2 regions of the Azospirillum sp. genome follow, and region 1 is predicted to be linked to the other one. Evidence: riboswitches for the same ligand, from Rfam matches in the RefSeq annotation. Region 1 holds a riboswitch; the other holds the start of a gene.
What was found. A riboswitch is a leader RNA that binds a small molecule or an ion and turns the genes downstream of it on or off. The one in region 1 is predicted to bind cobalamin.
Positions count from the first base shown of each region.

Region 2: another riboswitch for cobalamin. It lies ahead of bluB (5,6-dimethylbenzimidazole synthase); the one in region 1 lies ahead of ACRWK7_RS02595 (CbtB domain-containing protein).

Region 1 is NZ_JBOZRT010000016.1:33,855-38,860, forward strand. Features, by position in the region: gene ACRWK7_RS02585 (TRAP transporter substrate-binding protein) at 1-606, opposite strand, end outside; gene ACRWK7_RS02590 (CbtA family protein) at 713-1,390, opposite strand; gene ACRWK7_RS02595 (CbtB domain-containing protein) at 1,401-1,583, opposite strand; cobalamin riboswitch at 1,616-1,826, opposite strand; cobalamin riboswitch at 1,891-2,111, shown strand; gene ACRWK7_RS02600 (sirohydrochlorin chelatase) at 2,214-3,359, shown strand; gene ACRWK7_RS02605 (precorrin-8X methylmutase) at 3,349-3,999, shown strand; gene cbiE (precorrin-6y C5,15-methyltransferase (decarboxylating) subunit CbiE) at 3,999-5,006, shown strand, end outside.
Region 2 is NZ_JBOZRT010000060.1:47,464-52,469, forward strand. Features, by position in the region: gene ACRWK7_RS14335 (heme lyase CcmF/NrfE family subunit) at 1-171, shown strand, start outside; gene ACRWK7_RS14340 (cytochrome c-type biogenesis protein) at 175-639, shown strand; gene ccmI (c-type cytochrome biogenesis protein CcmI) at 636-2,012, shown strand; gene bluB (5,6-dimethylbenzimidazole synthase) at 2,070-2,780, opposite strand; cobalamin riboswitch at 2,827-3,011, opposite strand; gene ACRWK7_RS14355 (hypothetical protein) at 3,040-3,729, opposite strand; gene ACRWK7_RS14360 (4Fe-4S binding protein) at 4,122-5,006, shown strand, end outside.

The DNA of each region.
Region 1 (5,006 bases):
CGACACGATGCCGGTGCCGAAGGCCTGGGCCACCTCGGCCGCCTCGATCTTGGTGGGCACGGCGCCGGTCAGTTCGGCGATGCGGGTGGTGGCCGGGTTGTAGGCGCGGAACTTCTGCCCCTTGAGGTCGGCGACCGAGGCGATCTCCTGCTTCACGTACAGGCCCTGCGGCGGCCACGCGACGGAGTACAGAAGCTTGAGCTTCTGCCGCTCCAGCTTCTTCTCCAGGTACGGCTTGGAGACCTGGTAGAGCTTCTTGGCCGAGGCGAAGTCGGTGGCCAGGAAGGGCACCGAGTCGAGGCCGTACAGCGGATCCTCGTTCGCCCAGGAGGAGATCAGCACCTCGCCCAGCTGCGCTTGGCCCGACTGCACGGCGCGCTTGATCTCCGGATGCTTGATCAGCGAGCCGTTGGAATGGACGGTGATCTGGATCTTGCCGTTGGTGGCGGCCTTCACGTCGTCCGCGAACTGGCGGACGTTCTGGGTGTGGAAGTTGCCGTCGGGGTAGGGCGTCGGCATGTCCCAGGTCTCGGCCAGCGCCGGCCCCGAGGCCAGGGCGAGCGCCACGGCGGCGGCGCCCAGACGGTAGCGGGTGCTTGTGAGCATCGGTCTCGGTCTCCCTGTCGTGCGTGCGGACGTTGAACGTTCTTGTGCACGCACGACAGGTTTCCGCGTTAACGGACGGCCGTCAAATCATTTCACGGCCGAGACTTTAGGATGCGAAGCGCTTGAAGAAGCCGCCGGCCATCCAGCCCAGCGCCGCCCAGAAGATGGCGCTGATCACGATGGACTTGGCGACGAACTGCGCCACCAGCTCCGGCGGCGGGGAGCCGCCGAAGGCGTCGGGGTGCGGTGCACCGACGGCGTGCGGCAGGACCAGCAGCGCCAGCCCCACGGGAAGCCGCCACCACCCCTTGCCGAACGCCAGCACCGCCAGCCCGCCGGCCGCGCCCAGCGCCGCGAAGACCCACCAGGCCTGACGCGACGCCAGATCGGCGGCGATGGTGCCGGGCAGCTCCGGCGGCAGGCCGAGGGCCGGTGCCAGGGTGAAGGTGGCGAAGCCGCCCAGACCCCACAGCATTCCCTCGCGCGCCTCGACCGGCCGGCCGGACAGCGCGAAGGCCCCCACGACCAGCAGCGCGAAGCCGACTCCGGTGATGAGGTTGGCCGCCGCCGTCAGCGCGGTGCGGGTGACGACGTCCTCCGCCTCGGGTTCGGCGGGAAGGGGGGCGGAATGGTCATGGCCGGTGTGGTCATGCACCCCGCCGCCGGTCTCGAACACCTCGGCCTGGAGGATCAGCGGTGTCGTGGTGACGGCCTGCAATACGGAAACGAGGACGCCAGCCAGCAGCCCCGCGGCGAGCGCCGCGGAGAGAATCCGCCTCAACATGGCCCCGGCCTTAGTGGCAGGGGAACGAGAAGGCGTGCCGGGCGTCGTGCGCGGCGTCGTGCAGCGCCTGCGCGTTGGCGAAGCCGGCGCCGTAGACCAGGAAGCTGCCGAGCAGCATCGCCACCAGCGCGGCGACCAGGGTCTCCGAACGCGACAGGCTGCGGGAAGAGGACGAAACGGTCGTGTTGGTCATCGATGTCTCCATGTGCCGTCACACCCGACGGATTGGATTGAGCCTCGATGGCAGGTTTCCTGGCTCGCGGGTCGTCGCCGTGTGGCCGATGCCTTCCCGGAATCCGGTGGCATGAGCCGGCTCGCCGCTTACAGTTGCGGGGGCAGCCACGGGCTTGGTCCCTCGATTTGGTCGACCGCACCGTGTTCCCTATTATCCCGGCGTGGCTTGGCCGTGCCGGGCACCATCGGCGCACACTCTGGCAGTGCGCCGCGGCCTCCGCAAGCCCGAATAAAGTCGTTGACCTTGCGGGCTGCGGGGGCCTAAGTCTGCCCCCCAGCGGCATGGTTCCCGCCACCCCGTAGGGGTGACGGGTGAAAAGGGAACGCGGGAAGGGCTTCGGCCCGGTGCCGCGGCTGCCCCCGCAACTGTGTGTGGCGAGTCGCGACGGCGAAGCATGCCACTGGCCGGAGACGATCCCGGCCGGGAAGGCCAGTCCCGCGGCGCTGACCCACGAGCCAGGAGACCTGCCCGGCCGCGACACGTCAACGAAGCTCCGGGCGGGGTGCACCGGTGGCGGGGCGCGATCCATGGTACGGCTCGTTCTCTCCCACGCTCCCCAGGCGCTTCCGGTCAGTGAAGGAAGAGTCCATGGGCGAGAAGCTCGGCGTCATGATCTGCGGCCACGGCAGCCGCGACGCGCAGGCGGTGGCCGAATTCGCCGCGGTGGCGCACACGCTCGCCCACCAGCTCCCCTACGAGCACGTCGAGTACGGCTACCTGGAGTTCGCGCGGCCGGTGCTGCGCGAGGGGCTGGACAAGCTGGTGGCGGCCGGCTGCACCCGCATCCTGGCGGTGCCGGCCATGCTGTTCGCCGCCGGGCACGCCAAGAACGACATCCCCTCGGTGCTGAACGCCTACGCCGCCGAGAAGCCGGGACTGACCATCGACTACGGCCGCGAGCTGGCCATCGACCTGAAGATGCTGCGCGCCGCCGGCGACCGCGTGGCGCAAGCGCTGGCGGCGGCCGGCGACGGCGTGCCGCGGCACGAGACGCTGCTGGTGGTGGTCGGGCGCGGCTCGTCGGACCCCGACGCCAACTCCAACGTCGCCAAGGTCACCCGTATGCTGTGGGAAGGGATGGGCTTCGGCTGGGCCGAGACCGCCTACTCCGGCGTCACCTTCCCGCTGGTCGAGCCGGGTCTGGAGCACGCCGCGCGCCTCGGCTACAAGCGGATCGTGGTGTTCCCGTACTTCCTGTTCACCGGCATTCTGGTGCGCCGCATCTACGACGCCACCGACGCCGTGGCGGCGCGCCACCCGGACATCGAGTTCGTCAAGGCGCCCTACCTCAACGACCACCCCATGGTGCTGGAGACCATGCGCGACCGCGTCCAGGAGATCCTGGACGGCACCGGCAACATGAACTGTCAGATGTGCAAGTACCGCGAGGCCTTCCTGGGCTTCGAGGACGAGGTTGGCCTGCGCCAGGAAAGCCACCACCATCACGTCGAGGGCATCGGCGTGGACGGCGGCGCCCATCACCATGATGATCACCACCACGACCACGGCGGCCATCACCATCACCATGGTCACGGCCACCATCATCATGACCACGATCATGATCACCACCACGATCATGATCACGGGCACGGCCATCCTCACGACCATCCCCATGACCACGATCACGGGCATGGCCATGATCACGGCCCTGGGCACGGACACCACCCGTACCCGCACGCCGACCATCCCCTGGGGCCGCGCAGCCTGACGCGGTCGGGCGCCGATGGCGACTGATCAGCCCGCCGCGTTGGACTACCTGCGCGATCCCGACGCCATCTACCGCCGGTCCTTCGCCACCATCCGGGCGGAAGCCGACCTGGCGCGCTTCCCGCCGGACGTGGCGGAACTGGCCATCCGCCTGATCCACACCTGCGGCATGGTCGATCTGGCGGACGACATCGCGTTCTCCGCCGACGTGGTGGCGCAGGGCCGCGCCGCGCTGCGCGCCGGCGCGCCGATCCTGGTGGACGCGCAGATGGTGGGCGCCGGCATCACGGCGCGCCTGCTGCCGGCGAGGAACCGCATCCTCTGCCACCTGCACGACGCGGCGGTGCCGGGTCTGGCGCGCGCCATCGGCACGACGCGCTCGGCCGCCGCCGTCGACCGCTGGCTGCCGGAGCTGGAGGGCGCCGTGGTCGCCATCGGCAACGCGCCGACCGCGCTGTTCCGCCTGCTGGAGCTGATCGACGCCGGGGCGCCGCGCCCGGCGGCGGTGCTGGCTTTCCCGGTGGGCTTCGTCGGCGCCGCGGAGTCCAAGGCCGAACTGGCCGGCAACCCGCGCGGCCTGTCCTTCGCCACCGTGCGCGGCCGGCGCGGCGGCAGCGCGCTGGCGGCAGCGGCGGTCAACGCACTGGCGGTGGGGTTGGGCACGTGATGGAGCCCTGGCTGACCATCATCGGCGTCGGCGAGGACGGTGTCGGCGGCCTGTCCGAGGCGGCGTTGCGCGCCATCACCGTGGCCGAAGTGCTGGTCGGCGGCGAGCGCCACCTCGCCATGCTGCCCGAGCACGAGGCGGAGCGGCTGGCCTGGCCCTCGCCCTTCGACGCGCTGATCGAGAAGCTGGAGTGCCGCCGCAACGTCCGGGTCGTCGTGCTGGCGAGCGGCGACCCGATGCTGTACGGCGTCGGCACGACGCTGCTGAAGCACTTCCCCGTCGGCGAAACCGTGGTGATGCCGGCGCCGAGCGCCTTCGCGCTGGCCTGCGCGCGGCTCGGCTGGGCGCGGGCGGAGGTGGAGTGCCTGACGCTGCACGGCCGCCCGGTCGAACTGCTGCACCCCGCGCTGGTTCCCGGCGCCCGCATCCTGGCGCTGAGCGCCGACGGCACCACGCCGGCCGCGGTGGCGGCGCTGCTGCGCGGGCGCGGCTACGGCCCGAGCCGGATCACGGTGCTGGAGCGCATGGGCCACCCCATCCTGGAAAAACGCGTCGCCGGGACCGCCGCGGACTGGGAGGAGCGGCCGCACGCCGCCTTGAACACCATCGCCATCGAGTGCGCCGCCGAGCCCGGTGCCGCGCTGCTGCCGCGCACGCCCGGCCTGCCCGACGACGCCTTCCGCCACGACGGCCAGCTCACCAAGCGCGAGGTGCGCGCGGTGACGCTCTCCGCGCTGATGCCCGTGCCAGGGCAGACGCTGTGGGACGTTGGGGCCGGCTGCGGCTCCGTCGCCATCGAGTGGATGCGCGCCGCGCCGCGCGCCCGCGCCATCGCGATCGAGCCACGCGCCGACCGGCTGGCGCTGATCGCGGAGAACGCCGCGGCGCTGGGCGTGCCGGGACTGAAGATCGTCGAGGGCGCGGCGCCGGATGCGCTGAACGCCCTGCCGGCGCCGGACGCCGTGTTCGTCGGCGGCGGCGTCACCGTCCCCGGCCTTGCCGAGGCG
Region 2 (5,006 bases), on a different contig from region 1:
GCCTTCGTCACCCGGCTGTACTTCAACCCGCTGGTGCCGTGGCTGTGGGCCGGCGGCATCCTGATGGCGCTGGGCGGGCTGGCCAGCCTGTCCGACCGCCGCCACCGCGTCGGGGCGCCGGTGCGGGCGCGTGCCGCGCTGCCGGCCGGCAGCGCCGCCGGGAGAGCCTGAGCCATGAAACGTCTGCTCTTCGCCGTCCTGCTGCTGGTGCTGCCCGCCTCGGCCGGCGCCGTGATGCCCGACGAGGTGCTGAAGGACCCGACGCTGGAGCTGCGGGCCCGCGGGATCAGCAAGGATCTGCGCTGCCTCGTCTGCCAGAACCAGTCCATCGACGATTCCGACGCGCCGCTCGCCCGCGATCTGCGCGTCATCGTCCGCGAGCGGCTGAGCGCCGGCGACAGCGACGCCGACGTGGTGCGCTTCCTCACCGACCGCTACGGCGACTACGTGCTGCTGAAGCCGCCAGTGAAGGCGACGACGGTGGCGCTGTGGACCGCGCCGGCGGTCCTGCTCCTGCTCGCGCTGCTGGCCGCGCGCCCGCTGCTGCGCCGCCGCGCCGCCGAGGCCGCCCCAGCACCGCTCAGCGAGGCCGAACAGGCCCGCCTGCACCAGATCCTGTCCAACGGAGGCCAGGCATGATGACCTTCTGGCTCGTTCTCGCCGCGCTGACCGCGGCGGTCCTCGCGCTCCTGCTGCTGCCGCTGCTGCGCCGGGGCGACGCGTCGGCGTCCGACCGCGCCGCGCACGACGTGGCGGTCTACCGCGACCAGCTCGCCGAGGTGGAGCGCGACGTCGAGGCCGGCCTGCTGACGCCCGATCAGGCCGAGGCGACGCGCATCGAGGTCCAGCGCCGCATCCTCGGTGTCGGCCGCGACGGCGCCGCCCGGCCGGTGGGTCGCGGTGCGCGGATGGCGCTGGCCGGCTCGCTGGCGGTGGTCGTGCCGGCAGCGGCGGTCGGGCTCTACGACCACCTCGGCGTGCCCGGTTTGCCCGACAAGCCCTACGAGGTGGCGCAGGCCGAGCGCCAGCAGCTGGGCGGCGACCAGGACCCGACCATCCTGGCGATGATCGAGGGGCTGTCGGCCAAGCTGACCGAGAACCCCAACGACGTCGAGGGCTGGCAACTGCTCGGCCGCTCCTACCGCGCGCTGAACCGGCTGGACGAGGCTGCGGCGTCGCTGCGGCAGGCCGCCAAGCTCGGCAGCACCGACCCGGAGACCTACGCGACGCTGGGTGAGTCCATCACGCTGGCCGGCGGCGGCGCGGTGACGGCGGAGGCCGGCAACGCATTCCGCAACGCGCTGCGCCTGCACCCGGGCGACCCGCGCTCGCGCTTCTATCTGGGAATGGAGGCGATGCAGCTCGGCGACGCCGTGCAGGCGGTGGCGATCTGGCGCGACCTGGAGAAGGACTCCGCCCCCGAGGCGCCCTGGCTGCCGTTCCTGCGCGAGCGCATGCGGGAGGCCGCCGCCTCGGCCGGCGTCGCCCCGGAGAGCGTACCGCCGCAGTCGCCGGTCACCGCCTCGGTGGGCGACGCCCGCCACGAGCGCGTCGCCCCGGCCCAGCGCGACACGCCGGAGATGGTCAAGGCGATGGTGGTGCAGCTCGCCGACAAGCTGGCGCAGAACGGCGACGACGCGGAGGGCTGGGTGAAGCTCGGCCGCTCCTACCGGGTGCTCGGCGACATGGAGAAGGCACGCGACGCCTACGCCAAGGCCGTGGCGCTGAAGCCGGCGGACGTCCAGGTCAAGATGGACTACGCCGACGTCCTGCTGCTGATGGCCGGCGAGCCGGAGCAGCTGCCGGGCGAGTACGTCGCGGTGATGCGCGAGATCCTGGCGCTCGACCCGGCGAACGCCGACGCGCAGTACTTCGTCGGCTTGGCCGAGCTGCAGGCCGGGCATTTCCGGATGGCGCGGACGCACTGGTCGAAGCTGCTCGGCGGGCTGGATCCGAAGTCGGCCGAGTTCAAGGAGCTGAAGAAGCAGATCGAGGAGTTGCCGGAGGGCTGACCGCGCCTTCGGGTTTTTGGGAGGGGGCCGCGCGGGTTTCGCGCGGCCCCTTTTTCGTTACGGCTGGAGATGCTCCAGCAGCGGTTCCGCCCCGGACCGCTCCTGCCAGCGGTCGAACCACACGATCTCCGACAACGGCGTGCGCGGCAGCCAGCCGGCGGTTTCCAGTTCGGGCTTCTCGAAGAAGTGCGAGACGCGGCCGACGCACAGGTAGGCGATCGGCCGGATCGACGGCGGGATGCCCAGCGCCCGGCGCAGGTCGGCGTGCCGCATGATGCTCACCCAGCCGACGCCGAGGTTCTCCGCCCGCGCCGCCAGCCACAGGTTCTGGACCGCGCAGACGGCGCTGTAGAGGTCCATCTCCTTTTGGTGCGTCCGTCCGACGACGACCGGGCCGGTGCGGCGGCGGTCGCAGGTGACGCAGATCCCCACCGGCGCTTCGAGAATGCCTTCCAGCTTGAGCGTGCGGTACGTCCGCTGCCGGTCGCCCTCGAACATCGTCGCGGCTTCGGCGTTGGCGGCCGCAAAGGCGTCGTGCACCCGTTGCTTGGCCTCGGCCTCGCGCACGACGATGAAGTCCCAGGGCTGCATGAAGCCGACCGAGGGGGCGTGGTGCGCGGCCCGCAGCAGGCGCGCCAGCGTCGCGTCCGGAATCGGGTCCGGAAGGAACTGGCCGCGGACGTCGCGCCGCTGGTGGATGCACCGGTAGACGCTGTCGCGCTCGGCGGCGGAAAAGTCGGGATTGCTCTGGATCAGACTGGCTTCCATGGTGTCCCCTGCATGGGAAAGCGTGAGCCGCCGCCCGTCCATGGCGGGGCCCTATGGCTTTCAGGCCGGTCTTCTGACTCGGGTTCATCCCGTTCGGACGCCTTCCCAGCGCGGGCCAGTGGCGTGTGTCCGGACGGTCCCCCTCACAGCGTTGGGCACGTGGCGGAGTCGCACCGCCTTCCCGATTCTCCCAGGGGAAACCCCGTGGGCACCTGAAACGCGGCCAGTCCTACACCGAAGGCGCGGCGCGATCCAGCCTTCAGCTGTCCTTGGGCGTGTCCGCCGGCTTGCCCTCGGCCGGTGCGTCCGCCTTGTGCTCCTGCTGCTGCGGGGCCTTCCTGTCGCGCTTGGCCGTCTTCGCCTGCCAGGATTTCTCGGCCGGGGTGGCGTTCTGCGGGATCGACTTGGCGGGCGAGGGCAGGGGGATCATCGGCTTGGTGCCCGCGGCGTCGGCCGAGGCGTCCACCTTCACCGCCGGGCGCGGCACCGCGGGCGGCGCCTTCTGCTCGGGGTATTGCGGCTTGGCCACCACCTGGGTGTCATCCGGCTTGGCGTCGTCGGGCGGGGTCGGCAGCGTCTGCTTGTTCTCGGGGGGCTTGCTCTCCGCCGGTTTGGGCTCGGCGGGTTTGGGTTCGGCCGGGGGCTTGTCCTTGTTGTCGACGCGCTCCTGCGCCTTCTTCAGGATGGCGACGTCGGAGTCGTCGCCCTTCTCGGCGGGCTTGCCGTCGCCGCCCTTCTTGGCCTTCTCCGCCTCCACCTCGGCCTTGGTCTTTACGATGACCTTGCGTCGGCGTGCGCCGTCGCGCTCCTCGGCGTAGGTCGGCTTCTTGGCGACCTCCAGCTTGGCGCCGGTCACGAACTGGATCAGCGTCTGGTTCGTGTCCCACAGGCCATAGCATCCGCAGAGCGGAAGGCTGAGCATGGCGGCGAGGACGAGACGGCGGGACATGGTTCTGAACCACGGCTGCGGGAAGGGCGCCGCGCGGACGCCCGCCGGGGTCCATGCCAAAGCCGGGCCACTGCGGCACGGTCGCAGAAAAATGCTGCCGGCCGTCCGGCGCCGCTGGCACGCGCTTTGCGAAAGTCAGCGTGCACAGTGCGGCTTCACGATCTCTCCCAACGCCGCTTCCTCGACGCACCGCCCGTTTCCACGGCCGGTGCGTTTTCTTTTGCGGGACGCGCCGTCCGCCGGCTTCCCCGCGCCGGGAAGCGATTCCCGGAAATGGAAACGCCGGAACGGACTCCCGACCTTGGGAACGCCATGGGTGCCGGGCGCCGCGTTGGTCCGGATCTTGCTGCCGTGTCCGCGGGCGTCGAGCCCGATGCAACCGGACACCTGCCATGAGCGGCAACACTTCCCAAGCCCGGACCGTGGAGTCCACCCCCTGCGCCATCCGCCGCGCGCCGGCGCGGCCGTCGGCCGTCACCGCGCTGACCCGCGCCGTCGAGGGCTTCTTCGTCCGCCACCGCCGCCGGCTGGCCGCCGTGCACGCGGCGATGTTCGTCGTCTTCATGACGATCATCTTCGGGCCGCTGTTCACGCCGGAAGCGCCGCCGGGCGCCGGGGCGTTCGACCACATCACGCCGTTCGCATCCTACGTGCTGTGGGGGCTGTGGTTCCCGCTGGTGTTCCTGTCCGTCATCGTCACCGGGCGCTCCTGGTGCGGCATCCTCTGCCCGATGGGCGCGGCGGCCGAGTGGGGCAACCGCTTCGGCCCGCAGTGGGGCATCCCCGCCTGGATGCGCTGGGAAGGTCTGCCGGTGGTCAGCTTCCTCATCGTCACCATCCTCGGCCAGACCGTCGGCGTGCGTGACCACCCGGAAGCGGCGGCCGGCGTGTTCGGCGGCACCATGGCGGCGGCCGTCGTCGTCGGCTTCCTGTACGGCCGGCGCCGGCGCGCGTGGTGCCGGCACATGTGCCCGATCGGCCTGCTGCTCGGCGTCTTCTCGCGCCTCGGCGCGGTGGAGTTCCAGCCGAAGCTGCGGCTGCCCGGCGGCGAGGCCTACACCGAGCACGGCGTCTGCCCGACCATGATCGACGTGACGCGCAAACAGGAATCGCGCCACTGCATCGAGTGCTTCCGCTGCGTCAACCCCGAGGCCAAAGGCGGCGTGGCGCTGCGCCTGCGCCGGCCGGGCGAGGAGGTGGAAGAGATCCGCCACCATCACGCCAACCCGATGGAGGTGTGGTTCCTGTTCATCGGCACCGGCATCGCGCTGGGCGGC